DNA from 2 places in the Microbacterium dextranolyticum genome. Region 2 is predicted to be linked to the other one. Evidence: predicted binding sites of a transcription regulator. Region 2 holds the regulator's gene; the other holds the start of a gene.

Region 1 (14,489 bases), 840 kb from region 2:
CATCGAAGAAAAGCACCGCGGCTCAATCGTTATGAACGGCGCGGATGCCGTGGCGGGGCCTGTGGGAATGGCTCAGACGAGGTCGACGACCTCCGATGCGCCGCGTGTGCGACGCGCCGCGACGAGCGAGTCGACCGTGAGGACGACGAGGGCGAGCCAGACGAGGCCGAACCCGATCCAGCGCTCGATCGGCATCGGCTCGTGCAGGATCCACGCGCCCGTGATGAACTGCAGGATCGGGGCGACGAACTGCAGCAGACCGATCACGGTGAGGGGGGCGCGGCGGGCGCCCGCGGCGAACAGCAGCAACGGCACGGCCGTGATGACGCCCGCGAGGGTCACGAGCACCGCGAGCCCCGCACCCTGGCTGCCGATCGCGAGGCCGGTCGTGCTCGCCACGACGACGAGCTGGATGAGGGCGATGGGTGTGAGCCAGAGGGATTCGAGCGTCAGTCCGCTGATGGCGTCGACGCGGGGACCGATCTGCTTCTTCACCAGCCCGTAGATGCCGAAGCTCGCCGCGAGGGTGAGGGCGATCCACGGAAACGAGCCGTAGGCGACGACGATGACCACGACTGCCGCCACCGCCACCCCGATCGCGGTCCATTGCGCGGGGCGCAGGCGCTCCTTCAGCACGATCACCCCGAGCAGCACCGTGACGATCGGGTTGATGAAGTAACCGAGACTGCCTTCGATGACGTGTCCGGTGAGGATGCCGATGAGGAACACCTGCCAGTTGACGTAGATCAGCAGGCCGGCGATGACCGTCCAGAACACCAGGCGGCGATCGCGCAGGATCGCGAAGAGCTTGCCCCACGTGCGCGTGACGGTGAGCAGGATGCCGCAGAACAGCAGCGAGAAGAGGATGCGCCAGACGACGATCTCCCACGGGCCGATCGGGGCGAGCGTCAAGAAGTAGAGGGGCATGAAGCCCCACAGGAAGTACGCGACGAACGCGTACACGCCGCCGAGGGTCTCCTCCTTGCGGGCGGCCTCGTCGGGTGTCATGGGACAAAGCCTAGAACGGTCCTGACATCCCGCGCTTCACGAGGACTGCCACACACCCACCGATCCCCGCCACTCCCCCTCGACTCATCCGAGGTGAGAAAGGGGAAAAGGAACGAGAAGAGCCGCGAGGTCACACCCGCGCGGCGAGAAAGGCGGCCTGCGCGCGCCACTGGTAGCCCTGGCCGCCCTCGTGCTCGTTGAAGGGGTAGACCTCGAGGTGCTTGTCGGCGCCGGCGTATCGGTTGTAGGCGGCGAAGACGGTCGACGGCGGGCAGATCGGGTCCATCAGCGCGACGGAGAAGAGCGCGGGGGCGGATGCCCGTGTCGCCATCGCCGCGCCGTCGAAGTACGACAGCGTGCGGAAGGTGCGCTCCTCGCTCCCCCGATGGATCGAGAGGTACCGCACCAGCTCTCCGTACGGCTCGGCGCCGGTCATCCCGACGGCGCGCTCGAAGTGGCACAGGAACGGCACGTCGGGCATGACGGCGACGAGGCCGTCGCACAGCGCCCCGGCGGCGAGGGTGATGCCGCCGCCCTGGCTGCCGCCGCACACCGCGACGCGCTCGGGGTCGACCCGGTCGAACGTGCGGACGGCGTCGACGGCGCGCACGGCATCCGTGAACACGCGGCGGTAGTAGTAGTCGTGCGGGTCTTCGATGCCGCGCGTCATGAAGCCCGACACCGACGGTCCGGTGCCGTGCGGGTCGGCGGTCTCGCCGCCCCCGCCCCAGTGCGAGCCCTGACCGCGGGTGTCCATCACGAGGTATCCGTAGCCGCTCGAGACGAAGGCGAGACGCTCCTCGGGAAAGCCCCGACCCCCGCCGTAACCGTTGAACTCGACGACGGTGGGCAACCGGCCCGACGTGCCCGCCGGGACCATGTACCAGGCCTTGATCGGGTCGCCGCCGAACCCGGGAAAGGTGACGTCGTACACCTCGACCGTGGTCAGCGGCGTCGAGGCCCGCTCGATGATCGGGGCGCCGCCGAGAGCGCGCGCCTCGGCGAGCGTCCGTCGCCAGAAATCGTCGAAATCGGCCGGTATCGCGATCTCCGGGCGGTAGTCGACGAGCTCGGACAGCGGGAGATCGAACCGGGGCATACTCCGATCGTAGAACTCCGCCGCGACCCGACGTGCACATCCTTCGGCCGCTCCGAGAGAGGGTCAGAGGAACGACGAAGGGTCCGGATGCCATGGCATCCGGACCCTTCGAGGTACGTGTGGGGGCGTCTCAGCGAACGACGACCGCGAGCACGTCGCGGGCCGAGAGCACGAGGTACTCGTCGGCGCCGAACTTGACCTCGGTGCCGCCGTACTTGCTGTAGATCACGCGGTCGCCGACGGCGACGTCGAGCGGCACGCGGTTGCCGTTGTCGTCGATGCGGCCGGGGCCGACCGCCACGACCTCGCCCTCCTGGGGCTTCTCCTTGGCGGTGTCGGGGATGACGAGACCGCTGGACGTGACCTGCTCGGCCTCGACCTGCTGAATGACGATGCGGTCCTCGAGCGGCTTGATGGAAACCGACACGGTTTACCTCTTTCTGGCGTGGGCGTTATGCCGTTGACATGAAAAGACTGATTAGCACCCACCGGGGTGGAGTGCTAATGGCAAGTCTAGAGCGCGGCTGGCACTCGTGCAACGCGAGTGCCAGCCGCGCGACACCGTCGATGGGCGCAGGCCACGCGCCCGTAGGCTGGCCGGATGGAACTCGCCGAGCTCACCGCGCTCCTGACCCCCGAAGGATTGCGACTCGTCGACGAGTTGGGCGCGATCGAGTCGACCGACGGCGTCGCCACGGCGGTGTCGCGACTGCGCGCGGCGGGCCTCGCCCCCGAGCTGGTCTCGGCGGCGGTCGGTCAGGCGCGGCTGCGCACCCGGGCGCGGCAGAAGTTCGGCGCGTTCGCCGACCGGATGCTCTTCACCCGCGCGGGGCTCGAACAGGCGACGCGCCTCGAGATCGGCGCGCGGCACGCCGGGCGCTTCCGCGATGCGGGCGTCGCACGCGTCGCCGACCTCGGCTGCGGCATCGGCGGCGACGCGCTCGCCCTCGCCGGAATCGGCCTCGACGTGCTCGCCGTCGACGCCGATGAGGTCACCGCCGCGCTGGCCGCCTACAACCTGGCACCCTTCGCCGACACCGCGCACGTGCAGCACGCCCGCGCCGAGGACGTCGACCTTGCGGGTGCGGATGCCGTGTGGCTCGATCCTGCCCGGCGCACCGCCGGCCATGCCGAGACGACCCGGGTGGGCGCGGGCGAGTGGTCGCCGCCCCTCGACTGGGTGTGGCAGTTGGCCGCCCGCATTCCGGCCGGCATCAAGCTGGGTCCGGCCTTCGATCGCGCGCTCATCCCCGACGACGCCGAGGCGCAGTGGATCAGCGTCGACGGCTCGACGATCGAACTGGTCGTGTGGACGGGGCGCCTGGCGCGGCCGGGCATCCGTCGTGCGGCGCTCGTCGTGCGCGCCGGCGCCGCGGCCGAGCTCACCGGCGCGGCCGACGCCGACGACGCCCCGGTGCGCGCACTCGGCGCGTACGTGCACGAGCCAGAGGGTGCCGTGATCCGCGCGCGCCTGATCGGCGAGGTCGCCCGCCGCATCGACGCGGGCATGCTCGACCCGCGGATCGCGTATCTGACCTCGGATGCCCCGGCCACCACGCCGGGCGGGGGCCCGAACCCGTTCGTGCAGAGCTTCCGCATCCGCGAGCACCTGCCGAACGACCTCAAGGCGCTCTCGCGCGCGCTGCGCGAGCGCGGCGTCGGCACCCTCGAGATCAAGAAGCGCGGCGTCGACGTCGATCCGGCGACGCTGCGCACGAAGCTGAAGCTGCGCGGCCCCGCATCGGCCACCCTGCTGTTGACCCGCATCGGCGACCGACGGGTGACGCTTCTCGCCGACCGCGTCTGACGAGAGACCCGACGCACCGCGCGGGAACGGGGGCGCTCAGCCGAACAGCGGCCCCTGCGTCGACGCCCACCACAGCCAGCCGGCGCTGTAGACGAGCGAGGCGACGCTGAGGCACAGCGCCCACACGGCCGTCTGCCGCGATTCCCACGGGCGGCGGAGCGCCACGATCGCGAGCACGACACCGACGAGCCCGAGCGGGAACCCCCACCCGACGAAGATGGCCACGATGAGGCCGACCACGCCGAACGCGAGCGCCCACGCCGCGCTCCACGGCAGGGCCACGACAGCGTCGGGGCCGGGCGCGGGCGTCCACCCCGGGTCGGTGTGCACCGACGCGGTCACCGGCACGGGTTCGGTCAGCTCGCGCCGGAAGCCGCCGCGATGCTCGCCGGGCAGAGCGACGGTCTGCGCCGTCGCGACATCCTCGGAGGGCGCCGCGATCCGCGGGGCATCGGCGGGGGTAGCGGAGGAGGCGGCGGGCGTGGCGGGCATCTCGGTGTCCGCCAGGGCGGGTACCGGCACGTCAGTCGGAGCGCCGGCCGGGTCAGCCTGCGGCGCCGCGCCGGGAACGCCCACCCTCATCCGCTCGTCCTCCGGACTCACCGCGCCTCCCCGGGGCCCGCGGGCGGCTGCTCGGCGATCTGGATCTGGGTGACGGGCAGGGTCGAGTCGGCGCCGAAGGCGAGGGTCGAGGGGCGCCGGCCGCTCATGATCAGCTGCGCCGCGAGCGCGGCGATCATCGCCCCGTTGTCGGTGCAGAGACTCAGCGGCGGGATCCGGACGGCGACGCCCGCAGCCTCGGCGCGGGCGAGTGCGACCTCGCGCAGACGCCGGTTGGCGATGACGCCGCCGCCGAGCAGCAGGCGCGGCACGTCGTGGCGGGCACAGGCATCCAGCGCCTTCGTCACCAGCACGTCGACGACCGCCTCGCGGAACGATGCGGCGACGTCGCCGATCGAGACGTCGCCGCCGGCGGCCTCGGCCTGTTCGACCCAGCGCGCGACGGCGGTCTTGAGCCCCGAGAACGAGAAGTCGTAGCGGTGCTCCGCCATGTCGGATGCCCGGGACAGCCCCCGCGGAAAGCGGATCGCGGTCGGGTCGCCGGTGGCGGCGGCACGGTCGATCTGGGGCCCGCCGGGGTAGGGCAGCCCGAGAATGCGGGCGATCTTGTCGAAGGCCTCGCCCGCAGCATCGTCCATCGTCTCGCCGAGCAGCTCGACGTCGGAGACGAGGTCGCGCACGAGCAGCAGTGAGGTGTGCCCGCCGCTGACGAGCAGGGCGACCGTCGGGTACTCGACCTCGTCGCCGGCGAGGAGATCGGCGGCGATGTGACCGACGAGGTGGTTGACGGCGTAGAGGGGCTTTCCGAGGCTGACGGCGAGCGCCTTGGCCGCGCCGACGCCGACCATGAGGGCGCCGGCGAGTCCGGGGCCGCTCGTGACGGCGATCGCGTCGAGTTCGTCGAGGGCCACGCCCGCCTCGGCGAGCGCGGCCTCGATCGTCGGCTGCAGCGCCTCGAGGTGCGCGCGGGCGGCGACTTCGGGCACGACGCCGCCGTAGCGGGCGTGCTCGTCCATCGAGCTGGCGATCGTGTTGCTGAGGAGCGTTCGCCCGCGGACGATCCCGATGCCCGTCTCGTCGCAGCTGGTCTCGATGCCGAGGACGAGGGGTTCGGCGGCGCTCATGAGCAGGCTCCTGCGTCGAGGGCGGTGCCGTCCGCGGCGCGGTGCGCGGCCCAGGCGACGAGGTCGAGGGTCATGATGACGGCGTCGACGTCGTCGGGCTGGTAGTACCGCGGGCGACGTCCGATCTCGACGAAGCCCTCCGAGGCGTAGAGCGCCGTGGCGACGGGGTTGTCGGCGCGCACCTCGAGGAACATCTCGCGCGCGCCGCGCTCGCGGGCGACCTCGAGCAGCGCCCGCAGCAGGGTGCGCCCCCGCCCGCGCCCACGCGCGGCCTCGGCGAGCGCGATGGTCTGGATGTCGGCGTCGGCGCTGCCCTGCACGGCGCGCACGCCGCCGTAGCCGATCACGCGGCCCGCCTCGACGTCGACGAGGTACCGCCCGTGCGGCGAGGCGAGCTCGCTCTGCATCATGGGCTCGCTCCAGGCATCCGTCGGAAAGGACGTGCGCTCGAGGTCCATGATCGCGGTGAGGTCGCCGGCGGTCGCGGTGCGCAGCGTCATGCGCTCACCCGCTTCGACGCGGCGGGCAGGGTGACGTCGGGGGCGCGCAGGTAGAGGGGCTCGTCGCCGGTGAGCGCGCGGCCCGCGGCGATCGCGCGCGCGGCGAGGGCGGCGACCATCGCCGCGGGGATCGCGGTGACGTCGCGCCGCTCGGCGCCGAGGCCCGCGAGCACGGCGTCGACGTCGTCGCGCGGGGCGAGGGCGGGGCCGGCGACGCGCACGGGGATGCCGTCGTCGTCGAGCCCGTCGTAGACCGAGTAGGCGTACTCGCGCCGGCGTGCGTCGGTGACGACCGCGAATCGCGACGCGTCGTCGAAGGGGTCGGCGAGGGCGGCGTGCATCAGCAGGGCGAGGGCGGCCGCGTCGTGGCTCGGCACGGCGACCACGGGAACACTCCGGCCGAGGGCGAAGGCGCGTGCCGCGGCGATGCCGACGCGCAGTCCCGTGAAGGGCCCGGGTCCCATGCCCGCCGCGACGTGCGTCACCTCGACCGGCGTGGCGGCCGTCGTCGCCCCGACCGGGCCGTGTGCGGCGCCGGCGAGCACGTTCTGCAGCAGCGTGCCGATGACTTCGGCGTGCGCGAGCGGGTTCTCGCTGGATGCCTCGGCGCGCACGACCCCGTCGTCTTCGACGACGGCGACGGCCGTGCCGAGCGAGGTGTCGATGCCAACAATCACGCTCCCCAGCGTATCTCCCCCGTTTCTGCCGTCCCCCGCGTCAGCGCGGAGCGGAAAAGAAGCGGGTCAGGAGCGGGAGCGCCGGGTGATCGTGACCAGGCGCGGCGCGGCATCCTCCATGTCGGCGACATGGTGCCCCGCCGTGCCGCAGGCGTTGTCGACGCCGGTGCCCGACCAGCCCCGGTCGATCTCGACCTCCCACCAGTGGTCGGCGACGGCGGCGGCGAACGGGGCGGCCCACTCGGCGATCACGACGGAATGCGCGAAATCGATGTCGAGGTCGTCGAGCTCGCCGTCGGTGCCGAGCCGGTAGGCGTCGACGTGGACGAGGGCCGGTCCGTCGCCCAGCGACGGATGCGTGCGAGCGATCACGAAGGTCGGGCTCTGCACGCGCCCGCGGACGCCGAGCGCCTCGGCGATCCCGCGGGTCAGCGTCGTCTTGCCTGCGCCGAGGGGCCCGGTCAGCACGACCAGATCGCCGGCGCCGAGCGCCGCTCCCAGGTCGCGGCCGAGCGCCTCCATGTCGCCGGCCGATGCCACCTCGCGTTCGCCGACGAAGGCATCGAGTCCCGTCATCGTGCGCCTCCTTCTCTGCCGCAGAAGAGAACGGATGCCGCGGCGCGCGCATTCCGGCGCACGGCCGGCCCGTCGAAGCCGGGCCCGTCGAGGGCGCAGCCGTCCAGCGCAGCGCTCCGACGCGCACCGCCGCGAGCGCCGGCGGCGCGCGGTGTCACCGCTCGACCTCGCGCCGCGGGACGCGCGGACCGATGCGGGTGACGACCTCGTAGTTGACGGTGTCGGCGGCATCCGCCCACACCTCGACCGCGGGGTCGCCGAGAGTCGGATCGCCGAACAGCACGGCGGCGTCGCCGACCGCGACCTCGTGGTCGCCGACGTCGACGACGAACTGGTCCATGGCGATGCGCCCGGCGACCGGGAAGGTCTCGCCGGCGATGCGCACCGCCGCCCCCGACGAGGCGGCGCGCGGCACGCCGTCGGCGTAGCCGAGGGGCACGAGGGCGAGGGTCGTCTCGGTCTCGGCGCGGTGCAGGTACCCGTACGAGACGCCCTGGCCGGCCGGAACGCGGCGCACGGCGGCCACGGCACCGCGCAGGGTCATCGCGGGGTGCAGGCCCAGGTCGGCCGACGTCCGGTCGGCGAACGGCGACAGCCCGTAGATGGCGAGACCGAGGCGCACGCACCCGAACCGGGCCTCGGGCAGGTCGATCGCCGCGTGCGAGGCGGCGATGTGCCGCAATTCGGGTTCGAGTCCGACCGACGCGGCGAGCGCGAGCGCCTCGCGGAACCGCGCCACGGCGGCCCGGTCGTCGTCGACGGTCGTGTTGGAGAGGTGGCTGAAGATGCCGATGACGCGCAGCCGCCCGATCCGCTCGAGCCGTGCCGCCTCGGCGAACACCGCCGGCAGCTCGGCAGGCGCGATGCCGTTGCGGCCGAGGCCGGTCTCGGCTTTCAGGTGCACGCCGACGGGCACGTCGGGCGATGCCGCGTCGGCCGCGGCCTGCAGCTGCGCCATGCTCGAGATGCCCAGTTCGATCCGCTGCGCGGCGGCCTCGACGAACGAGGCACCGGGGGCGTGCAGCCAGGCGAAGATCGGGGCGTCGATGCCCGCGGCGCGCAGGGCGAGGGCCTCGGTGATGTCCGAGACGCCGATCCGACTCGCACCTCCCGCGAGGGCCGCGACCGCCGACCGCACGGCGCCGTGTCCGTACCCGTCGGCCTTGACGACGGCGATGACCTGCGAGTCGGTGAGGCGCCGCAGGTGCCGCACGTTCTCGGTGATGGCGGTGGTGTCGATCAGTGCTTCGCGCAGCACTCCGGCGGGCAGACGGCTCATGCGGATGCCTCCGCCACGACGTAGGCCGTCGCGAGTCCCGCGTCGTGGCTGAGGGAGAGGTGCAGGGCGGTGATGCCCCGGGCATCCACCGTCGCCGACGTCTCGCCGCAGAGCGAGAAGACGGGGCGCCCGCTCGGCTCGGAGGCGATCTCGATCTCGGTCCAGTGCACGCCGTCCGAGCCGCCGAGAGCCTTGATCAGGGCCTCTTTCGCGGCGTAGCGCGCGGCGAGCGAGTGCGGCTTGAGCGCGCGCTCCGCCGGGGCGAACAGCCGCTCGGCGAGCCGGGGCGTGCGCTCCAGGGAACGCTCGAATCGTGGGATGTCGACCAGGTCGACGCCGATACCGACGATCATCCCCCCAGCCTATCCCCGCGTTTCCGCTCCCCCGGGCCCGGCCCCGCGGTTACTCGACGGTGACGGACTTGGCGAGGTTGCGCGGCTGGTCGACGTCGAGGCCCTTGGCGTTGGCGAGGCCCATCGCGAAGATGTGCAGCGGCACCACGGCCAGCAGCGGCTCGAAGAAGGGGCCGGCGAGCGGGATGCGCAGCACCTCGTCGGCGAAGGGCAGCACGGCGGCATCCCCCTCTTCGGCGACCACGATCACGCGGGCACCGCGGGCGCGGATCTCCTGGATGTTCGAGACGACCTTCTTGTGCAGCTCGGCCGATTCGCGCGGCGACGGCACGATGACGAACACGGGCTGGCCGGGCTCGATGAGCGCGATGGGGCCGTGCTTGAGCTCGCCGGCGGCGAAGCCCTCGGCGTGGATGTAGCTGATCTCCTTGAGCTTCAGCGCGCCCTCGAGAGCGACCGGGTAGCCGACGTGACGCCCCAGGAACAGCACCGACTGCGTGTCGGCCATCCAGTGCGAGAACTGCTCGATGTGGGCCTGCTCCTCGTCGAGCACGCGCTGGATCTTCGCGGGGATCGCTTCGAGCTCGCGCACGTGGTCGGCCGACTCGGCGGCCGAGAGCACGCCGCGCACGCGGCCGACGTGCAGGGCCAGCAGGTACAGCGCGGTGATCTGCGCGACGAACGCCTTGGTGGATGCCACGGCGACCTCGGGCCCCGCGTGGGTGTAGATCACGGCATCCGACTCGCGCGGAATGGTGGCGCCCTGCGTGTTGCAGATCGAGAGCGTCTTGGCGCCCTTCTCGTGGGCGTACTTGACGGCCATGAGGGTGTCCATGGTCTCGCCGGACTGGCTGATCGAGACGACGAGCGTGTCATCGCCGATGACCGGGTCGCGGTAGCGGAACTCGTGGGCGAGCTCGACGCTGACGGGAATGCGGGTCCACTGCTCGATGGCGTAGGCGCCGGTCTGACCGGCGTAGGCGGCGGTGCCGCACGCGATGACGATGATGTGGCGGATGCCGACGAACAGCTCGTCGAGTCCGTCGAGCTCGGGAATGACGACCTCTCCGCCCTCGGCGCCGGGGTGCACGCGTCCGCGGATCGTGTTGGCGACCGCCTCGGGCTCTTCCGAGACCTCCTTGGCCATGAACGAGGGCCAGCCGCCCTTCTCGGCGGCGGAGGCATCCCACACGACCTCGAACGGGGAGGCTTCGACGGGCACGCCGTCGAAGTCGGTGACCTCGACGCCGGCGGGGGTGATCGCGACGATCTGGTCCTGGCCGATCGCGAGGGCGTGGCGGGTGTGCTCGACGAAGGCGGCGACGTCGGAGGCGAGGAAGTTCTCGCCCTCGCCGAGGCCGATGACCAGGGGCGAGTTGCGGCGGGCGCCGACGACGAGGCCGGGCTCGTCCTGGTGCATCGCGAGGAGCGTGAACGCGCCCTCGAGTCGCGAGACCACGGCGCGGAACGCGGTGACGAGGTCGCCGGATGCCCGGTACTCGTGCCCGAGCAGCACGGCGGCGACCTCGGTGTCGGTCTCGGAGCGGAAGGTGTAGCCGAGGCTCACCAGGTCGGCCTTCAGCTCGGCGAAGTTCTCGATGATGCCGTTGTGGATGACGGCGAGTTTGTCGTCGTCGGCGAGGTGCGGGTGCGCGTTGGCATCCGTCGGTCCGCCGTGCGTCGCCCAGCGCGTGTGCCCGATGCCGGTGGTGCCGTCGGGCATGGGGTGTGCGGCGAGGTCGTCGCGCAGCACCTGCAGCTTGCCGGCGCGCTTGCGCATCTCGAGGGCGCCGTCACGGTCGACGACGGCGATGCCGGCGGAGTCGTACCCGCGGTACTCGAGACGGGCCAGGCCCGAGATCAGAATGGCCTGGCTGTCGCGCGGGCCCACGTATCCGACGATTCCACACATAGTCCCCAGGGTAGTCTCGGGGGTTTGTGCGGATGCCTGACAAACCTGGAGAAAATGCCGCACCGGCCAGTGGGGCGGGCGGCGGGTCGGGCGGCGGGCACCGCTGACAGCGGCGTCAGAGCTTGCGCAGCAGCACGCTCTCGACGGTGTGGTCGGCGGCCTTGTTCAGCACGAGGGTCGCCCGGTGCCGTGTCGGGGCGACGTTCTCGCGCAGGTTCGGCAGGTTGATGTCGTTCCAGTACCCCATCGCGGTGTCGACCGCTTCGGCGTCCGACAGCTCGGCGAACACTCTGAAGAACGAGCTCGGGTTCGAGAACGCGCCTTGGCGGAGCGCGAGAAAGCGGTCGACGTACCACTGGGCGATGTCGGCCTCGTCGGCATCCACGTAGATCGAGAAGTCGAACAGGTCGCTGACCGCGACGTCGTTGGGCGTCGGGGGTGGTGAGAGCACGTTCAACCCCTCGACGATGACGACGTCGGGGCGGCGCACGGTGACGAGGGCGTCGGGGATGATGTCGTACCGCATGTGCGAGTAGAACGGGGCGCGCGCTTCGGGGGCACCGGATTTCACGTCGGTGAGAAAGCGCACCAGGGCGCGCCGATCGTACGACTCGGGAAACCCCTTGCGGTGCATGATGCCGCGGCGCTCGAGCTCGTCGTTGGAGTACAGGAACCCGTCGGTGGTGACCAGCTCGACACGGGGCGTGCCGGGCCACCGGCTCATGAGCTCGCGCAGCAGGCGCGCGATGGTCGACTTTCCGACGGCGACCGAGCCGGCGACGCCGACGACGAAGGGAGTCGTCGTGTCGGGCTCGCGCAGGAACGCGGAGGTCTCGGCGCCGAGTCGCTTCGTGTTCTCGGCGTACGTCGACAGCAGCCGGCTCAGCGGCAGGTACACCTCGCGCACCTCGGTGAGGTCGAGGCGGTCGCCGATGCCGCGCAGCTGCACGACCTCGGTCTCGGTGAGAGGGGCCGGGATGCCGGGGGCGAGGGCCGCCCACTCGGCTCGGTCGACCTCGCGGTACAGCGAGGCGACGTCGGTCGTCGCGTCTTCGGTGGACATCGCGCCCACTCTAGCCGCCAGCCTCGCGCTGCGGCGCGCTGCTGCGCCGCGCCGCGTCTCGCCGCGCCGCGTCTCGCCACGCCGCCTCGCCGCGCCGCGCCACGCGCGAGACAGGACGATCACGCCGAGACAGGGCGCCAGGCATCCTGCCTCACCACGAATACCCTGTCTCGCCGCGGATGCCCTGTCTCGCCCCGGATACCCTGCCACGCCAGCACGGCCGCCAGCGCCAGCCCCGCGCCGCGCCGCGCCGCGTCGCCGCCGCTTGCCACGCGTGAGACAGGACGATCACGCCGAAACAAGACGATCACGCCGAGACAGGATGCCAGGCATCCTGTCTCGCCACGGATCCCCTGTCTCGCCCCGGATCCCCTGCCACGCCAGCACGGCCGCCAGCGCCAGCCCCGCGCCGCGCCCGCCGCTCGCCACGCGACGCGGCGCATGAGACAAGACGATCACGCCGAAACAGGGCGCCAGGCATCCTGTCTCACCACAGACGCCCTGTCTCGCCCCGGATACCCTGCCACGCCAGCACGGCCGCCAGCGCCAGCCCCGCGCGCCTCGCTGCGTCGCCGCCGCTTGCCACGCGTGAGACAGGACGATCACGCCGAGACAGGATGCCTGGCATCCGGTCTCGCCACGGGTGTCTTGTCTCGCCAGCACGGCCGGACGCACGGACGCACAGACGCACAGACGCACAGACGCACAGACGCACGGACGCACGGACGCACGGAGGGGGCGCTAACCTGGCGGGATGCGTCTCGGAGTGCTCGACATCGGCTCGAACACCGTTCACCTGCTCGTCGCCGATGTCCGCCCCGGCGGGCGCCCGCAGGCCACGACGAGCAAGAGGACGGTCCTGCGCCTCATGCGATACCTGCAGGAGGACGGCTCGATCAGCGCCGAGGGGGTGGATGCCCTGGTCTCGGCCGTGTCCGAGGCGCGCGCCGTCGCCGAGCGCGAGAACGTCGCCGAGCTGCTCGCGACGGCCACCAGCGCCGTGCGCGAGGCAACGAACGGCGCCGACGTGATCGCACGCATCGAAGAAGCGCTCGGCCAAGACCTGCAGGTGCTCGGCGGTGAGTCCGAGGCGCGGTTCACGTTCCTCGCGGTGCGGCGCTGGTTCGGGTGGTCGGCGGGGCAGATCCTGCTGTTCGACATCGGCGGCGGGTCGCTCGAGATCGCCGCGGGCGCCGACGAACTGCCCGACGTGGCATCCTCGGTGCCGCTGGGCGCGGGCCGGATGACGGTCGAGTTCCTGTCGCAGGATCCTCCCGGCGAAGAGGCGGTCGAGGTGCTGCGCGCCCACGCGCGCGAAACGCTGGCGCCGGTCGTCGCCGCGATGGCCGGCCAGCCGCGCTCCGACCACGTCGTCGGGTCGTCGAAGGCGATCCGGTCGCTCGCGAAGCTCGCGGGGTACCCCGTGCCCGGATGGAGCGGAAGCGAACGGATGCTGCTACCTCGCGGCGCTCTGGGCTCGTGGATCCCACGGCTGTCGCGCCTGCCCGCGAGCGCACGCCAGGAGCTTCCCGGGATCACGGCCGACCGCGCCTTCCAGATCGTGGCCGGCGCCGTCGTGCTGCACACCGCGATGACCCTGCTCGACATCGACGAGCTCGAGGTGAGCCCGTGGGCTCTGCGCGAGGGCGTGCTGCTGCGCTACATCGAGTCGCTCAGTTGGAGCGCCCCCGCGGTCTGATCAGGCGCCCGCCACGGCCGTCCGGTCCGGGGCCTGCCCTGCCCGGCCCCGGGCCGGGGCGGGCCGTTCAGGACACGACCCCCCTGGCATCCCCCTCTGCTTCGGTGTCGTCCCCTTGGGATCGCCCCCTCGGGCTCCCCCCCCCCTTCGGGGTCAACAAGGTGTTCGAGGACACCAAGGTGACGGGATCGCCCACCTGTTTGGGGTCGCCCATGGCCGCCTCACCGCCCGGCGAGCGACACCACGCGACCCCAAACCCGGAGCACGCGACACCACGCGACCCTAAACCCGCGCCCACGCGACACCACGCGACCCAAACCCGCGCCGGCCCGACACCACGCGACCCCAAACCCGCGCCGGCCCGACACCACGCGGCCCAGACCCCGAGCACGCGCCCTCCGGGCACGCCGCCCCGGGGACGAGACACCCAGGACGCCCCCCCTGGCATCCCCCCTCTGCTTCGGGATCGCCCCCTCGGGATCGCCCCCTCGGGGTCAACAAGGTGTTCGAGGACACCAAGGTGACGGGATCGCCCACCTGTTTGGGGTCGCCAATGGCCGCCTCACCGCCCGGCGAGCGACACCACGCGACCCCAAACCCGCGCCGGCCCGACACCACGCGACCCCAAACCCCGAGCACGCGCCCTCCGGGCACGCCGCCCCGGGGACGAGACACCCAGGACGCGACCCCCCTGGCATCCCCCTCTGCTTCGGGATCGCCCCCTCGGGGTCAACAAGGTGTTCGAGGACACCAAGGTGACGGGATCGCCCACCTGTTTAGGGTCGCCAGCGGCCGCCTCACCGCCCGGCGAGCGACACCACGCGACCCCAA
Region 2 (14,489 bases):
CCGGGCTCGTCCATCCACTGGACGTGCAGCGCCTCCATGGCGCCCTCGTCGACGAGAAGGATCGCGACATCGGCATCCGCACTCACGTGCAGCTCGGCGAGGTTGTGCTCGGTGAGGCGCAGCAGCACCGTCTCGTCGACCTCGACGCCCGACTCGTTCGTGATCTCGATCGTCATGACATTCCTCGCTTCGGGAGATGGTCGCGGGGTCCGCCCGGTCGGGAAGGCTGACCGCGGCGCTGAGCGCGGGTGCCCTCGTTGGCGGCGATGAAAGCGGATGCCTCGTCGCGCTCGCGCCGCGAGGCGAGCCGCTGCTCGTCGTACTCGGTGTACGCGTCGACGATCCGTCCCACGAGGGTGTGGCGAACGACGTCGTCGCTCGTGAGGTAGCTGAACGAGATGTCGTCGATGTCCTTGAGCACACGCGTGACGAGTCGCAGGCCGGACGCGCCCTGGGGCAGGTCGATCTGCGTGATGTCACCGGTGACGACCATCCGCGTGCCGAAGCCGAGACGTGTGAGGAACATCTTCATCTGCTCGGGCGTGGTGTTCTGGGCCTCGTCGAGCACGACGAACGAGTCGTTGAGCGTGCGCCCGCGCATGTACGCGAGGGGGGCGACCTCGATGGTGCCCGAGGCCATGAGCTTCGGGACGATCTCGGGGTCCATCATCTCGTTGAGCGCGTCGTAGAGCGGCCGCAGGTAGGGATCGATCTTGTCGGTGAGCGTGCCGGGCAGGAACCCGAGCCGCTCCCCCGCCTCGATCGCCGGACGGCTGAGGATGATGCGGCTGACCTCTTTGCGCTGCAGGGCCTGCACGGCCTTCGCCATCGCGAGGTAGGTCTTCCCGGTTCCCGCGGGACCGATGCCGAAGGTGATCGTGTTCTCGTCGATCGCGTCGACATAGCTCTTCTGACCGAGCGTCTTGGGGCGGATGATCCGGCCGCGGGAGGACAGGATCGCCTCGCCGAGCACCTCGGACGGGCGCTGGCCGCTGTCACCGCGCAGGATCCGCTCGCTCGAGACGACGTCGGACGGGTCGAGGCCCTGCCCCGTGCGCGAGAGCGCCAGCAGCTCGTCGACGAGGGCGCGCGCCCGGGCGACGTCGGCGGGCGCACCGCTGAGCGTGATCTCGTTGCCCCGCACGTGCACGCGCACCTGCGGATGCTCGCGCTCGACGACCCGCAGCAGCCGGTCCTGCGGACCGAGCAGCTGCACCATCGCGACGCCGTCGGCGTGGATCGTCTCGACGATGTCGGCCTCGGACGAGGAATCGTCAGGCACCGAGGTTCCCTTCGTCCAGGTCGCCGGCCAGCACGTGCGCGTGGACGTGGAAGACGGTCTGCCCGGCCGCGGCGCCCGTGTTGAAGACGAGACGGAACTGTCCATTCGCGTGTTCCTCGGCGAGCGTGCGGGCCAGCGCCACCATCTCGGCGAGGAGCGCGGGGTCGCCCGCGGCGAGTTCGACGACGTCGCGATACTGCGCGGTCTTCGGGATCACCAGCAGGTGAACGGGCGCCTGCGGTGCGATGTCGCGGATCGCGAAAGCGTGCTCGGTCTCGGCGAGGATCTCGGACGGGATCTCGCCCTGGTAGATGCGGGTGAAGATCGACGGCTCGCTCATGTTCCCAGTCTACGGGCGGGCAGGCGGCGCACGGAGGTGGCGCGCGCCGGCCTCACCAGCGCCCGAGGCGCGCGTTGAGGACGGCCAGGGCGGCGGGCCCGGCGGTCGAAGTGCGCAGCACGGTGTCGCCGAGGCGGACGTGTTCGGCGCCCGCCGCCGCGAGAGCCGCGAGCTCCTCGGGTGAGATCCCTCCTTCGGGACCGACCACCAGCACGATGTCGCGCTGATCGTCCTCGTCGAGGTCGATCTGCGACAGAGGAGCGGATGCCGTGGGCTCGAGCACCCACACGCGAGCACCCGCCGACAACGCCGCCAGTGCCGCGGTCGTCGTGGGACCCGCCACGTGCGGAACCCACGCGCGGTGCGCCTGCTTGGCCGCCTCGCGAACGATCGTGCTCCAGCGGGCGACGCCCTTCGCCGCCTTCACGGCATCCCACCGGGAGACGCTGCGGGATGCCTGCCACGGCACGATCTCGTCGACCCCGAGCTCCGTGGCCGCCTGCACCGCCAGCTCGTCTCGGTCGCCCTTCGCGAGCGCTTGGGCCAGAACGATCCGCGGCGTGTGCGCGGGCACGACGGAATGCTCCGCGATACGCACGACGACGCGCTTCGGTGCCGCCTCGACGACGGTTCCGCTCAGCCAGGTGCCCGCTCCGTCGCCGACGGTGACCTCTTCGCCCACGCGCACGCGGCGGACGACCGCGGCGTGGTGCGCTTCGGACCCGGTGAGCACCACCTCGTCACCGGGGCGTGCATCGGCGACCGTGATCCGCAGCGCGGATTCCGCGTCGTCGCGCGGCGACCCGGCCGCGCGCGCGATGCTCGACGCGTCGGGGTCGGCGAGGAAGTGCAGCGCCACGACTCAGCCGCGGAACTTGTCGCGCAGCTTCGAGAACAGTCCCTGATGGAACTGCGCCAGCTGCGGCTCGGGGGCCTTCGTCTTCTTCGCGAAGTCCTCGATGAGCGCGCGCGAGCGCGCATCGAGCTTCGTCGGTGTGACGACCTGCACGCCGACGCGGAGATCTCCGCGGGTGCCCCCGCGCAGCGGCGTGATCCCACGGCCCTTGATCGTGAGCACATCCCCGGACTGCACGCCCGCGCGTACCTCCAGATCCACGTCGCCGTCGAGCGACGTGATGGTCGTGTGCGCGCCGAGGATGGCGTCGGGCATCGAGACCTCGAGGGTGGCGAGCAGGTCGTCCCCGTCGCGGCTGAACACGTCGTCGTGCGCGACGGTGACTTCGAGATACAGGTCGCCGTTCGGTCCGCCCGCAGGGCCCACCTCGCCCGAGCCGGGAAGCTGCAGGCGCAGCCCGGTCTCGACACCGGCGGGGATGTCCACCGAGACGGTCCGTCGGGCACGCACCCGTCCCTGTCCCTGGCAGGACGCGCAGGGATAGGGAATCGTCGTGCCGTAGCCCTGGCAGGTGGTGCACGGCTGGGCGGTGACGACGTTGCCGAGCAGGCTCCGGACGGTGCGCTGCACGTGCCCCGAGCCGTGACAGATGTCGCACGTCACGGGCTGGGTACCCGGCTGGCAGCACGATCCGTCGCAGGTCTCGCAGAGCACGGCCGTGTCGACGTCGATGTCGCGGTGTGCGCCGAACACGACGTCCCTCAGGTCGAGGGTGACGCGCACCAGCGCGTCCTGTCCGCGCTCGCGCCGCGAGCGGGGACGTCCGCCGCGGCTGCCGCCTCCGCCGCCGAAGAAGGTCTCGAAGATGTCGCCGAAGCCGCCGAAGTTCCCGGCGCCGCCGCCGAATGCCGATCCGTCGCCGCCGAGGTCGTAGCGCTGCCGCTGCTCGGGGTCGGACAGGACGTCGTAGGCGTGCGTGACGAGCTTGAACCGCTCGGAGGCGTCGGCTCCGGGGTTCACGTCGGGGTGCAGTTCGCGGGCGAGCCGCCGGTACGCCTTCTTGATCTCGTCGGGGGTGGCGTCGCGGGAGACTCCCAGGACTTCGTAGTGATCGGCCACAATCGCCTTTCGGCGCCCAGCGGGCGCGGTGGATGTCGGACGTGTCGGACCGCTCAGCGGGACGAGTCGTCCTCGTCGAGCAGTCGGGTGAGGTAGAGCGCGACGGCGCGGACCGCCGCGAGGTTGGTGGGGTAGTCCATGCGGGTGGGTCCGAGCAGCCCGACCCGGGCGCGGGTGCCCGCGCCGTCGTAGTCGCTCGTGACGATGGATGCCTCGCCGAGGCCGAACGAGGCGTTCTCGCGGCCGATGCTCGCCGCGAGTCCCTGCTCGTCGGCGACCATCTCGCCCATGAGGCTCAGCAGGGTCACCTGCTCTTCGATGGCCTCGAGGAGCGGCGAGATGCTGCCGCGGAAATCTCCCTCGCGGCGCGCGAGGGTCGCACTTCCGGCGAGCACGAGCCGGTCCTGGCGGAAGTCGTCGAGTTCTTCGGCGACGATGCGCGCCACCGTGCGCACGGCGTCGTCGACACGGGACGCCCCCGCGGGAGCGGCGCACAGGTCGGAGATCGCCTGCGCGGCATCCGCGACCGGCTTTCCGGTGACCAGAGCCGCGATCGCGACCTTCACGCGGGCCGCGTCGCTCTCGTCCAGCTCGCCCTGCAGGAACGCCACGCGCTGCGACACGCGCCCGGTGTCGGTGACGATGATCACGACGATGCGCGTGCCGCCGAGATGGACGAACTCCACGTGCGAGACGCTCGCCCGCGCGAACGACGGGTACTGCACGATCGCCACCTGACCGGTGAGTCGTGTGAGCGCACGCACGGTGCGCATGAGCAGATCGTCGAGATCGACCGGATCGGCGAGGAAGGTGGAGATCGCCGCGCGCTGCGCTCCGGAGAGGGGGCGGAGCTCCGCCAGGTGGTCGACGAAGACGCGGTACCCCTTGTCGGTCGGCACCCGCCCGGAGGAGGTGTGCGGAGCGACGATCAGCTCTTCGTCCTCGAGCAGTGCCATGTCATTGCGGATCGTCGCTGCCGACACTCCGAACTGATGACGGTCGACGATGGTCTTGCTGCCGACGGGCTCGTTCGTGTCGACGTAGTCCTGCACGATCGCGCGGAGGACCTGCAGGCCGCGCTCCGAAACCATCGTCCCTCCTTGTGTCGAACCTCGTCGGATTGTTGGCACTCCGTGCCATCGAGTGCCAATCCTACCGCGAGGCGACGACGGCGCGCCGATGACGCACCCCCGCGCCCGCCGCCCGGCCTCCGCGCCGAATGCCGCTCACGCCGTGAGCGCGCGAACGACGGCATCGGCGAGCAGGCGGCCCCGCCGCGTCAGCACGACCCGACCGCGCACCGCGGCGGATCCGTCGATCAGGCCGTCGGCGATGAGGGATGCCACGGCGTGACGCCCCTCGCCCACGAGCTCCCCCACGGCGATCCCCCCCGCGATACGCGAGCGCAGCAGCACGCTCTCGAGTCGGCGCGCCGCGGCATCCGGCCGTTCGCGCGCCGCCGCCGGAGACTCGCCGGCCGCAAGGCGCTGTGCATAGGCGGCCGGGTGCTTGACGTTCCACCAGCGCAGCCCCGCGACGTGGCTGTGGGCGCCCGGTCCGTAGCCCCACCAGTCCGTCCCCCGCCAATAGGCGAGGTTGTGCCGAGATCGGTGTTCGGGTGCGGTCGCCCAGTTCGACACCTCGTACCAGGCGAAGCCCGCGGCGCCGAAGGCCTCATCCGCCAGCTCGTACATGTCGGCCTGCAGGTCGTCGTCGGGGGCGGCGACGACGCCCCGACGAATCTCGCGCTCGAGCTTCGTACCTTCCTCGACGATCAGGGCGTAGGCGGACACGTGGTCGGGGCGCAGCTCCAGAGCGGCCCGTACCGACGCCTCCCAGTCGGCCAGCGACTCTCCGGGCGTCCCGTAGATGAGGTCGACGCTGACATCGAGACCGGCCGCGCGGGCCGCCTCGACGGCGCGTGCGACGGCCGCGGGCTCATGGGTCCGATCGAGCGTGCGGAGCACGTGCGGCACCGTCGACTGCATTCCGATCGACATGCGCGTCACTCCGGCGCGCGCCAGTTCGTCGACGACGGACGCCGTCACCGTGTCGGGGTTGGCCTCGACCGTGACCTCGGCACCCGGAGCCAGACCGAAGCCGTCACGGACGCCCGCGAGCATCCGGGCAAGGTCGCCGGCGGGCAGCAACGTGGGCGTGCCGCCGCCGAAGAACACCGTCTGCGCGGGCCGGAGCGGCCCGCGGCTCTCGAGGACCGCGAGGGAGAGATCGATCTCGCGCAGCACCTCGTCGGCGTAGGCATCCTGCCGTGCGCCGCGCAGTTCGGAGGCGGTGTAGGTGTTGAAGTCGCAGTAACCGCACCGCACACGACAGAACGGCACGTGCAGGTAGACGCCGAAGTCGACCGTTCCCTCCAGAACGATGTCACCGGGCAGAGCACCGTCGGCGGGTGCCGGATCACCGAGTGGAAGAGCCGAACCCATCAGGCGGGCGTCGTGAACATCGGCGAGATCGCGCGCAGATAGCCCTGGAACAGCTCGCGACGCCGGCGCTTCACGAGCGGCGGGACGAGGCGGTAGGCGAGAGCCACGGGACGGTCGAAGGCCCGCACGACGAAGCGCACCTCGTCGTTGTCGAGCCACTCGATCGCGAACGACTCCTCGCCGCTGACGACGGAGCCGCCGACCGTGCCGAGGGCGAACGCGACGCGGCGTGGTTCTTCGATCGCGGAGATGACGCGAAGCTCACCGTCGGCGTTCATGCCCTTGATGTGTCCGTGCACGCGGATGGTCGTGCCGGCGGCGACGTACGGCGTCCCGTCGGCGTCGAAGCGCTGATCGGCCTCGAGACGGCTGGGGGCGACCGGCAGCCCTTCGGCATCGAAGCCGACGCCGGAGTACATCGGGCCCGAGGCGGGGCGCACGTCCGTGATCTCGAGGCCGGCGCCGCGCAGCGCGGCCCAGGAGAGCAGCGCGTCTGCCGAGGTCTCGAAGCGTTCCTGCCCGCTGCCGATGCGCCAGGATGCCTCGGCGGGCACGCTCTGCTCGGGCGGGTACGACATGAGGTCGTGCGCGCTCGTGGCGCCGACCGCCGCGTAATCGACCGTTCCGGCCTGGAAGTTCCCGCGACGCATGTCCTCCAGGATACCGACCCCTCGATGTCGCGCGTCCGTGAGACTGAGGCGGCCGACTACTTCTTGGTCTCGACGTCGCCGGAGAGGGCGGCGATGAAGGCCTCCTGCGGCACCTCGACGCGGCCCACCATCTTCATGCGCTTCTTGCCCTCTTTCTGCTTCTCGAGCAGCTTGCGCTTTCGGGTGATGTCACCGCCGTAGCACTTGGCGAGCACGTCCTTGCGGATTGCGCGGATGTTCTCGCGGGCGATGATGCGCGCGCCGATCGCGGCCTGGATGGGCACCTCGAACTGCTGGCGCGGAATGAGCTTGCGCAGCCGCTCGGTCATGAGCGTGCCGTAGGCGTAGGCCTTCTCGCGGTGGACGATGGACGAGAACGCATCGACCTTCTCGCCCTGCAGCAGGATGTCGACCTTGACGAGGTCGGCCTCCTGTGAACCGGCGGGCTCGTAGTCGAGGCTCGCATAGCCCTGGGTCTTGGACTTGAGCTGGTCGAAGAAGTCGAAGACGATCTCGCCGAGCGGCATGTTGTAGCGCAGCTCGACACGGTCCTCGGAGAGGTACTCCATACCGAGCAACGTGCCACGCCGCTGCTGGCACAGCTCCATCACGGTTCCGACGTAGTCCTTCGGCAGCAGGATGCCGACCTTGACGACCGGCTCGGACACGGATGCCACGCGCCCGTCGGGGTACTCGCTCGGGTTCGTCACGACCACCGTCTCACCGGTGTCGGTCAAGACCTCGTACGTCACCGAGGGCGCCGTCGTGATGAGGTCGAGGTCGAACTCGCGCGAGAGCCGCTCGGTGATGATCTCGAGGTGGAGAAGGCCGAGGAAGCCGCAGCGGAAACCGAAGCCGAGGGCGACGGAGGTCTCGGGCTCGTACTGCAGCGAGGCATCCGAGAGCTTCAGCTTGTCGAGGGCTTCGCGCAGATCCGCGTAGTCGCTGCCGTCGATCGGGTAGATCCCCGAGAAGACCATCGGCTTCGGGTCGGTGTAGCCGGCGAGCGCTTCGCTCGCGGGCTTGCGGTGGTTCGTGATCGTGTCGCCGACCTTGGACTGGCGGACGTCCTTCACGCCGGTGATCAGGTAGCCCACCTCGCCGACGCCGAGACCCTTCGTGGGCACCGGCTCGGGGCTCGACACGCCGATCTCGATCAGTTCGTGGGTCGCACGGGTCGACATCATCTGGATGCGCTCGCGGGGTTCGAGCGTGCCGTCGACCATCCGCACGTAGGTGACGACGCCGCGGTAGGCGTCGTAGACGGAGTCGAAGATCATGGCACGCGCGGGCGCGGTCGGGTCTCCCACGGGAGCGGGGATCTGCTCGACGATGCGGTCGAGGAGCTCTTCGACGCCCATGCCGGTCTTGCCCGACACACGCAGGACGTCGGCGGGGTCGCCGCCGATGAGGTTCGCGAGTTCGGCCGCGTATTTCTCGGGGTCGGCCGCGGGCAGATCGATCTTGTTGAGGACGGGGATGATCTGCAGATCGTTCTCGAGCGCCAGATACAGGTTCGCGAGCGTCTGCGCTTCGATGCCCTGCGCCGCGTCGACGAGCAGGATCGCCCCCTCGCACGCGGCGAGCGACCGCGACACCTCATAGGTGAAGTCGACGTGGCCGGGGGTGTCGATCATGTTGAGCGCGAAGGTCCCGGCATCCGTCGCCCACGGCATGCGCACCGCCTGCGACTTGATCGTGATGCCGCGCTCGCGCTCGATATCCATCCGGTCGAGGTACTGCGCCCGCATGTCGCGGTCGGAGACGACACCGGTGATCTGCAGCATGCGGTCGGCCAGAGTCGACTTGCCATGGTCGATGTGGGCGATGATGCAGAAATTGCGGATCTGCTCCGGAGGGGTCGCAGACGGCTCGAGAGGCTTCAGGGCGCGCGGGGACATATTCCGAGCATTCTACCGACGCCGACACGATCGCCGCCGCGTCGTGAGCCGCGCCGCGCCGTGAGGGCGTGCCGGGCGACTCCTCGTGTTCACCTGCTCGCAACGCGATCGACGCTCAGCCTGCGCAGGATGAACTCTCATCACACCCATAGGTCGCGGCAGCGACCTCACCCCCCACGTATACGAAACCAGGGAGAACACGTGTCAGATCCGACACCGGGCGCCCCGCGTCCCACGGCCGGACGGCGGACGCCCCGCGCGCTCGTCGCCGCCATCACCGCAGGAGCCCTCGCCATCGGCGGCGCCGGCGTCATCGCGCTTCCCGCCGAAGCAGCCGTCAGCACCGGCGCCCCCGTGCTCATCAACGAGGTCTACGGCGGCGGCGGCAACAGCGGCGCGACGTACACGAACGACTTCGTGGAACTCGTCAATGTGTCTTCCGCCCCCGTGAGCCTCGAGGGCTGGAGCCTGCAGTACGCGGCGGCGGCATCCGGAAAGACGTTCGCGCCGCAGGCGTTGAGCGGCACGATCCCCGCCGGAGCGACCTTCCTCGTGCAAGAGGCCAAGGGCGACGGCGGCACCACGCCCCTGCCGACCCCCGACGCCACGGGCACTCTCGCGTTGAGCGGCAAGACCGGCAAGGTCGCGCTCGCCTCGACCACGACGGCCGTCACCGGGCCGAACGACGACGCGGTGGTCGACTACGTCGCGTGGGGCGCTTCCGCCGCCCCGGCCGCAGGTTCGCCCGCGCACGAGACGACGAACACGACGAGCATCACGCGTGACGCGGCCCACACGAACACGGCGGTCAACAGCGCGGACTTCACCGTCGCCGAGCCGACGCCGCAGAACTCCGGCAGCAGCACGCCCTCGCCCGAACCGTCGCCGTCCGGATCGACCGGACCGTCGCCGTCGGCGAGCGCGACCGGTTCGCCGACCCCGACTCCCACGCAGACCCAGACGCCCAGCCCCCAGACGATCACGCCCATCGCGCAGATCCAGGGCACGGGCGACAGCACCCCCCTGAACGGCCAGACGGTCACCACCGAGGGCGTCGTCACGGCGCACTACGCGACGGGCGGCTACAACGGGTACGTCATTCAGACCCCCGGCACCGGAGGCACCCTCGACCTGTCGACCCACGCGGCATCCGACGCCGTGTTCGTCTACACGAAGACAGCCGCCGTCGCGAGCGAGGTCGCCCTGGGCGACACCGTGCGCGTCACGGGCACGGCCGGCGAGTTCAACGGCCTGACGCAGCTCAGCGTGAATGCGGGCATGGCGACGAAGATCGCCGACGCCGCAAAGCCGGCGCCCGTCGTCCTCACGACCTGGCTTACCTCGGTCGCCCAGCGCGAAAGCCTCGAGTCGATGCTCGTGAGCGTCTCGGGCTCGTTCACCGTGACGAACACGAACAACACCAGCCGCTACGGCGAGGTAGGACTGGCCGCCGGCAACGGCGTGCTGCGTCAGCCCACCGACGTCGGCCGCCCCGGTTCGGCTGAAGCCGCTGCGGTCGCCGCCGATAACCTTGCGCGCGGCGTCGTCCTGGACGACGGCGGATCCCTCGACTACGCGGCCCGCGCGAACAACGGCACCGGCGCACTCCTCAACGGCAACGCGACCCCGGCCTATGTCTCGCTGGAGCACCCGGTCGTCGTCGGCGGCACGGCCACGCTCAGCGGCTCGTTCGTCCTCGACTACCGCAACAACAGGTGGAAGCTGAACCCGGCGTCCTTCCTGCCCGGTGACGGAACGACACAGGGTCAGGCGACGTTCACGAACCCGCGCACGAGCGCTCCCGCCGCGGTCGGCGGGGACCTCAGCGTCGGCTCGTTCAACGTCCTGAACTACTTCACGACGCTCGGATCCTCGAACACCGCGTGCCAGCCCTACACCGACCGCGCCGGCAACGGCACGAACGTCCGCACGGGCTGCGACCTGCGCGGTGCGTGGAGCTCAGCCGACCTCACCCGCCAGCAGTCGAAGATCGTCTCGGCGATCAACACGCTGGATGCCTCGGTCGTCGGGCTCATGGAGATCGAGAACTCGTCGAAGTCGACCCCGAGCACGCCCGACAAGGCTGTCTCGACCCTGGTCGACGCGCTGAACAGCGCCGCGGGAACGACCAAGTGGGCTTACGTTCCGGCGTCCGCCCAGCTGCCCGACGCATCGCAGCAGGATGTCATCCGCAACGCCATCATCTATCAGCCCGCGCTGGTGCAGCGTGTGGGTGACGCGCTCGCACTGGGCACGCAGTCGGCATCGGGTCAGGCGTTCGGCAACGCCCGCGAGCCGATCGCGCAGAGGTTCGCCCCGACGGCGGGCGGTGCGCCGTTCCTGTTCGTGGTGAACCACTTCAAGTCCAAGAGCTCGAGCGGCGCTTCGGGCGCGCAAGCCGACCAGAAGGACGGGCAGGGCGCGTGGAACCCGGCTCGCATCGCGCAGGCCGCGGCATTGCGTGACTGGGTGTCCTCGATCACCACGTCGGACGAAGCGACGATCCTGGTCGGCGACTTCAATTCGTACACCCACGAGGACCCGCTGCAGGTGCTCTACGACGCCGGCTACGTCGACGCCGAATCGGCGCTGAAGGTCGGGCGGTCGACCTACTCGTTCGACGGCCTGTCCGGTTCGCTCGACCACGTGCTGTACAACGCGGCAGCGCAGAAGCGTGTCACCGGCGGAGACGTGTGGAACATCAACTCCGGTGAGTCGGTCGCCCTCGAGTACAGCCGCTACAACAACCACGGCACGCTGTTCTGGCAGGACGGTCCGTACCGCTCGAGCGACCACGACCCGCTGAAGGTCGGCCTCTCGGCACGCACCGCCGTTCCGACGACGATCGACATCCTGACGATCAACGACTTCCACGGTCGTATCGAAGCAGGCAGCCAGGGCGAAGCCGGTGCTGCCGTGCTCGCGGGCGCCGTGAAGGCCAAGAAGGCGAAGAACCCGAACACGCTGCTGGTCTCGGCTGGCGACAACATCGGGGCCTCCACCTTCACCTCGCTGATCCAGCAGGACTCGCCCACGATCGACTCGCTGAAGGCTGCGGGACTGGAAGTCTCGGCGGTCGGCAACCACGAGTTCGACCGCGGCTTCGCCGATCTGACGAAGCGCGTGATCCCCCGCTTCGGCGGCAACACCGATCCGGCGAGCGCGACCCCCGAGCAGATCGCGGCAGGTTCGCCCTACGCGCTGGGCGCGAACGTCTACAAGAAGGGCACGAAGACCCCTGCGCTGCAGGAGTACACGATCAAGACGATCGACGGCGTGCGCGTCGCCTTCATCGGCACCGTGACGACGGACACGGCGCGGATGGTCGACCCCAAGGGCATCGAGGACATCGACTTCGGTGACCAGCTCGAGGCGGCCAACCGTGTCGCCGCGACGATCGCCAAGGGCCACCTCGCCGATGTCACGGTGCTGCTGACGCACTCCGGCTCGTCGGTGTCGAACAACTGCGACGCCGTCGCGACCGACCCGTCGGACTTCGGGACCCTCGTCCGCGGCGCCTCGGCGAGCATCGACGCCATCGTCTCGGCGCACACGCACCAGACCTACGCGTGCAAGGTGCAAGTCGCCTCGACCGGAAAGCTGCGCCCGGTCATCCAGGCGTCCGAGTACGGCAAGGCGCTCGGTCAGCTCTCGATCACGTACGACACGCAGGCGCACGAGCTCGTCTCGATCGCGGGCTCGACGTCGCCGCTCGCCAAGGCGTACCCCGCGGATGCGGATGTCGCAGCGCTCGTGGCCGGCTTCGCCGCGACCGCGAACGTGATCGGCGCGCAGCCGGTCGGCAAGATCACCGCCGACATCCTTCGCGGCGGCACGCGCGGCTCCGACCGGGGCGTGGAGTCGACGATGGGCAACACGGTCGCCGACATCTATCTGTGGGCCACGAGCACGAACCCGGCCTATGCGGGCAAGAAGGCGCAGATCGCGCTGATGAACCCGGGCGGGCTGCGGGCCGACCTCATCCGCACCGGCGACGGGACGGTGACCTACAAGCAGATCGCCGACGTGCAGCCCTTCGCCAACACCCTGGTGACGGTCACGCTCACGGGTGCTCAGCTCAAGGACATCCTCACGCGCCAGTGGCAGGCGACGGGCGACCGCCCGAAGCTTCACCTGGGCGTCTCGCAGGGCTTCACCTACGAGTACACCGAGGATGCTCCCCCGGCCGGCCAGACCGCGTCGCGCTCGGGTCGCATCGTGTCGATGTCGCTGAACGGCACGAAGATCGCCGATACCGACACGTTCACGGTGGTCACGAACTCGTTCCTGGCCAACGGCGGCGACGGCTTCACGCCGTTCGCGCAGGGCACCGACCGCACCGACACCGGTCAGGTGGACCTGGACGCCACGCTCGCGTACGCGAAGGCGATCACGCCGATCGCACCGTCGGCGCTCGGCCGGGCGAAGCTCGTGACCGGAACGACGCCGGATCCGTCCTCGAGCACGTCGCCGACCGGCGCTCCCACCGGTGCACCGACGGGGGTCCCGTCGCCGAACCCGTCGGGCACGCTGCCCTCGACCGGTGGTTCCACGGTCGGCGTGTCGACCTCGGGACTCGGTTCGGGCAACCGCATCGAGCGCGGGTCGTCGTTCACCGTCACCCTCACGGGTCTCGCCGCATACGAGCAGGTCGCCGCGACGCTCAACAGCGACCCGATCGTGATCACCGGCATTCCGGCAGCGGACGCGAACGGCACGGTCACGTTCACGGTGAACGTTCCCCGCACCCTCGCCACGGGAACCCACCACCTCATCGTGCTGGGCGCGGACGGACGGGTGCTGGTGAACCTGCCGCTCCAGGTCGTGGGCGAGGGCACCCTCGCCACGACCGGTGCCGAGCTCCCCTGGAGCCTGGCGCTGGGCGGCGCGTTCCTCCTGGCCGCCGGCCTGGTGCTCGCGATGACACGTCGCCGCACCCGTATCGGCTGATCGATCGCGCACGAGGCCCCGGCCCCGCTTCGGCGGGCGCCGGGGCCTTTCGCGCACCACAGCACGGTCACGTGCACGAGGTGGGCGGAGATCTCGCACTGTCTAGGCTGGCATCGTGACGACAGTGGTGATGGTGCACGGCATCCGGACCTCCGCCACGATGTGGCGCGCGCAGGTGGAGCACCTGTCCGCCCGAGGCATCCCTGCCGTCGCGGTCGACCTTCCCGGGCACGGCACGCGGATGGGCGAGACCTTCACCCTGGAGGGCGCCTTCGCCACGATCGACGACGCCGTCCGCCGCGCCGCGGAGGCGGGGCCGGTGCTGCTCGTCGGGCATTCGATGGGCGGGCTCGTCTCGACCGCGTACATGGGGCAGGACGCGCGTCCTCCCGTCGACGCGTTCATCGCCGCGTCGTGCACCGCGATCCCCCGGGGCCTCGCGCTGGCCACGTATCGCGCGCTCGCGGGGGGCTTCGACCGCCTGCCGGGTCGCGGCTCCGCGATCGCCGAGTGGGTCCTCGACCGCACCCTTCCCCTGGAGACCCGCGAGGATTTCGGGGCCGGAGGCTACGCCTACGATGCGCAGGACACGGCGCTGCGGAGCCTCTCGGTGCTGGACCTGCTCGCCGCGCTCCGCCGCATCGACGTGCCGACGTGGTTCGTCAACGGGCAGTACGACCAGCTGCGCGTCAACGAGAAGCTGTTCGTTTCTCTGGTCCCGCAGGCCGAGCTGATCGTCGTCCCGCGGACCTCGCATCTGGTCACCGCCATGCGTCCGCGGGTCTTCAACGCCGTGCTCGACCTCGCTCTGGCGACGATGGATGCCGCACCGCGGCGCTCCCCCACCGACCCCGTCGATTCCGGGTCGACAGCGGGGACCTGATAGACTCGGTCCTTGGCTTGCGTCTGGGTCCCACCTCAGGCGCCGCCGGAGGCGCCCCTCTACC

What was found. Region 2 encodes HrcA, which represses chaperone genes, less so after heat shock. Its sites were predicted from a motif close to TTNGCACTCGNNNNNNNCGAGTGCNAA; they were not measured.
Region 1: groES (co-chaperone GroES) is a predicted target of HrcA. The motif match lies at 2,632-2,658, and genes of this name have one in related genera.

The regions. Positions count from the first base shown of each region.
Region 1 covers NZ_JAFBBR010000001.1:650,243-664,731, reverse strand. The annotation lists gene rarD (EamA family transporter RarD) at 73-1,008, opposite strand; gene JOE64_RS02890 (acetylxylan esterase) at 1,139-2,107, opposite strand; gene groES (co-chaperone GroES) at 2,238-2,534, opposite strand; gene JOE64_RS02880 (class I SAM-dependent methyltransferase) at 2,709-3,914, shown strand; gene JOE64_RS02875 (hypothetical protein) at 3,951-4,496, opposite strand; gene tsaD (tRNA (adenosine(37)-N6)-threonylcarbamoyltransferase complex transferase subunit TsaD) at 4,514-5,599, opposite strand; gene rimI (ribosomal protein S18-alanine N-acetyltransferase) at 5,596-6,099, opposite strand; gene tsaB (tRNA (adenosine(37)-N6)-threonylcarbamoyltransferase complex dimerization subunit type 1 TsaB) at 6,096-6,776, opposite strand; gene tsaE (tRNA (adenosine(37)-N6)-threonylcarbamoyltransferase complex ATPase subunit type 1 TsaE) at 6,843-7,352, opposite strand; gene alr (alanine racemase) at 7,507-8,631, opposite strand; gene JOE64_RS02845 (holo-ACP synthase) at 8,628-8,984, opposite strand; gene glmS (glutamine--fructose-6-phosphate transaminase (isomerizing)) at 9,034-10,896, opposite strand; gene coaA (type I pantothenate kinase) at 11,012-11,959, opposite strand; gene JOE64_RS02830 (Ppx/GppA phosphatase family protein) at 12,714-13,658, shown strand.
Region 2 covers NZ_JAFBBR010000001.1:1,486,346-1,500,834, reverse strand. The annotation lists gene ybeY (rRNA maturation RNase YbeY) at 1-176, opposite strand, end outside; gene JOE64_RS06830 (PhoH family protein) at 173-1,219, opposite strand; gene JOE64_RS06825 (HIT domain-containing protein) at 1,275-1,622, opposite strand; gene JOE64_RS06820 (16S rRNA (uracil(1498)-N(3))-methyltransferase) at 1,675-2,397, opposite strand; gene dnaJ (molecular chaperone DnaJ) at 2,485-3,597, opposite strand; gene hrcA (heat-inducible transcriptional repressor HrcA) at 3,651-4,688, opposite strand; gene hemW (radical SAM family heme chaperone HemW) at 4,824-6,041, opposite strand; gene JOE64_RS06800 (DUF1990 domain-containing protein) at 6,041-6,691, opposite strand; gene lepA (translation elongation factor 4) at 6,748-8,592, opposite strand; gene JOE64_RS06790 (ExeM/NucH family extracellular endonuclease) at 8,794-13,542, shown strand; gene JOE64_RS06785 (alpha/beta fold hydrolase) at 13,655-14,425, shown strand.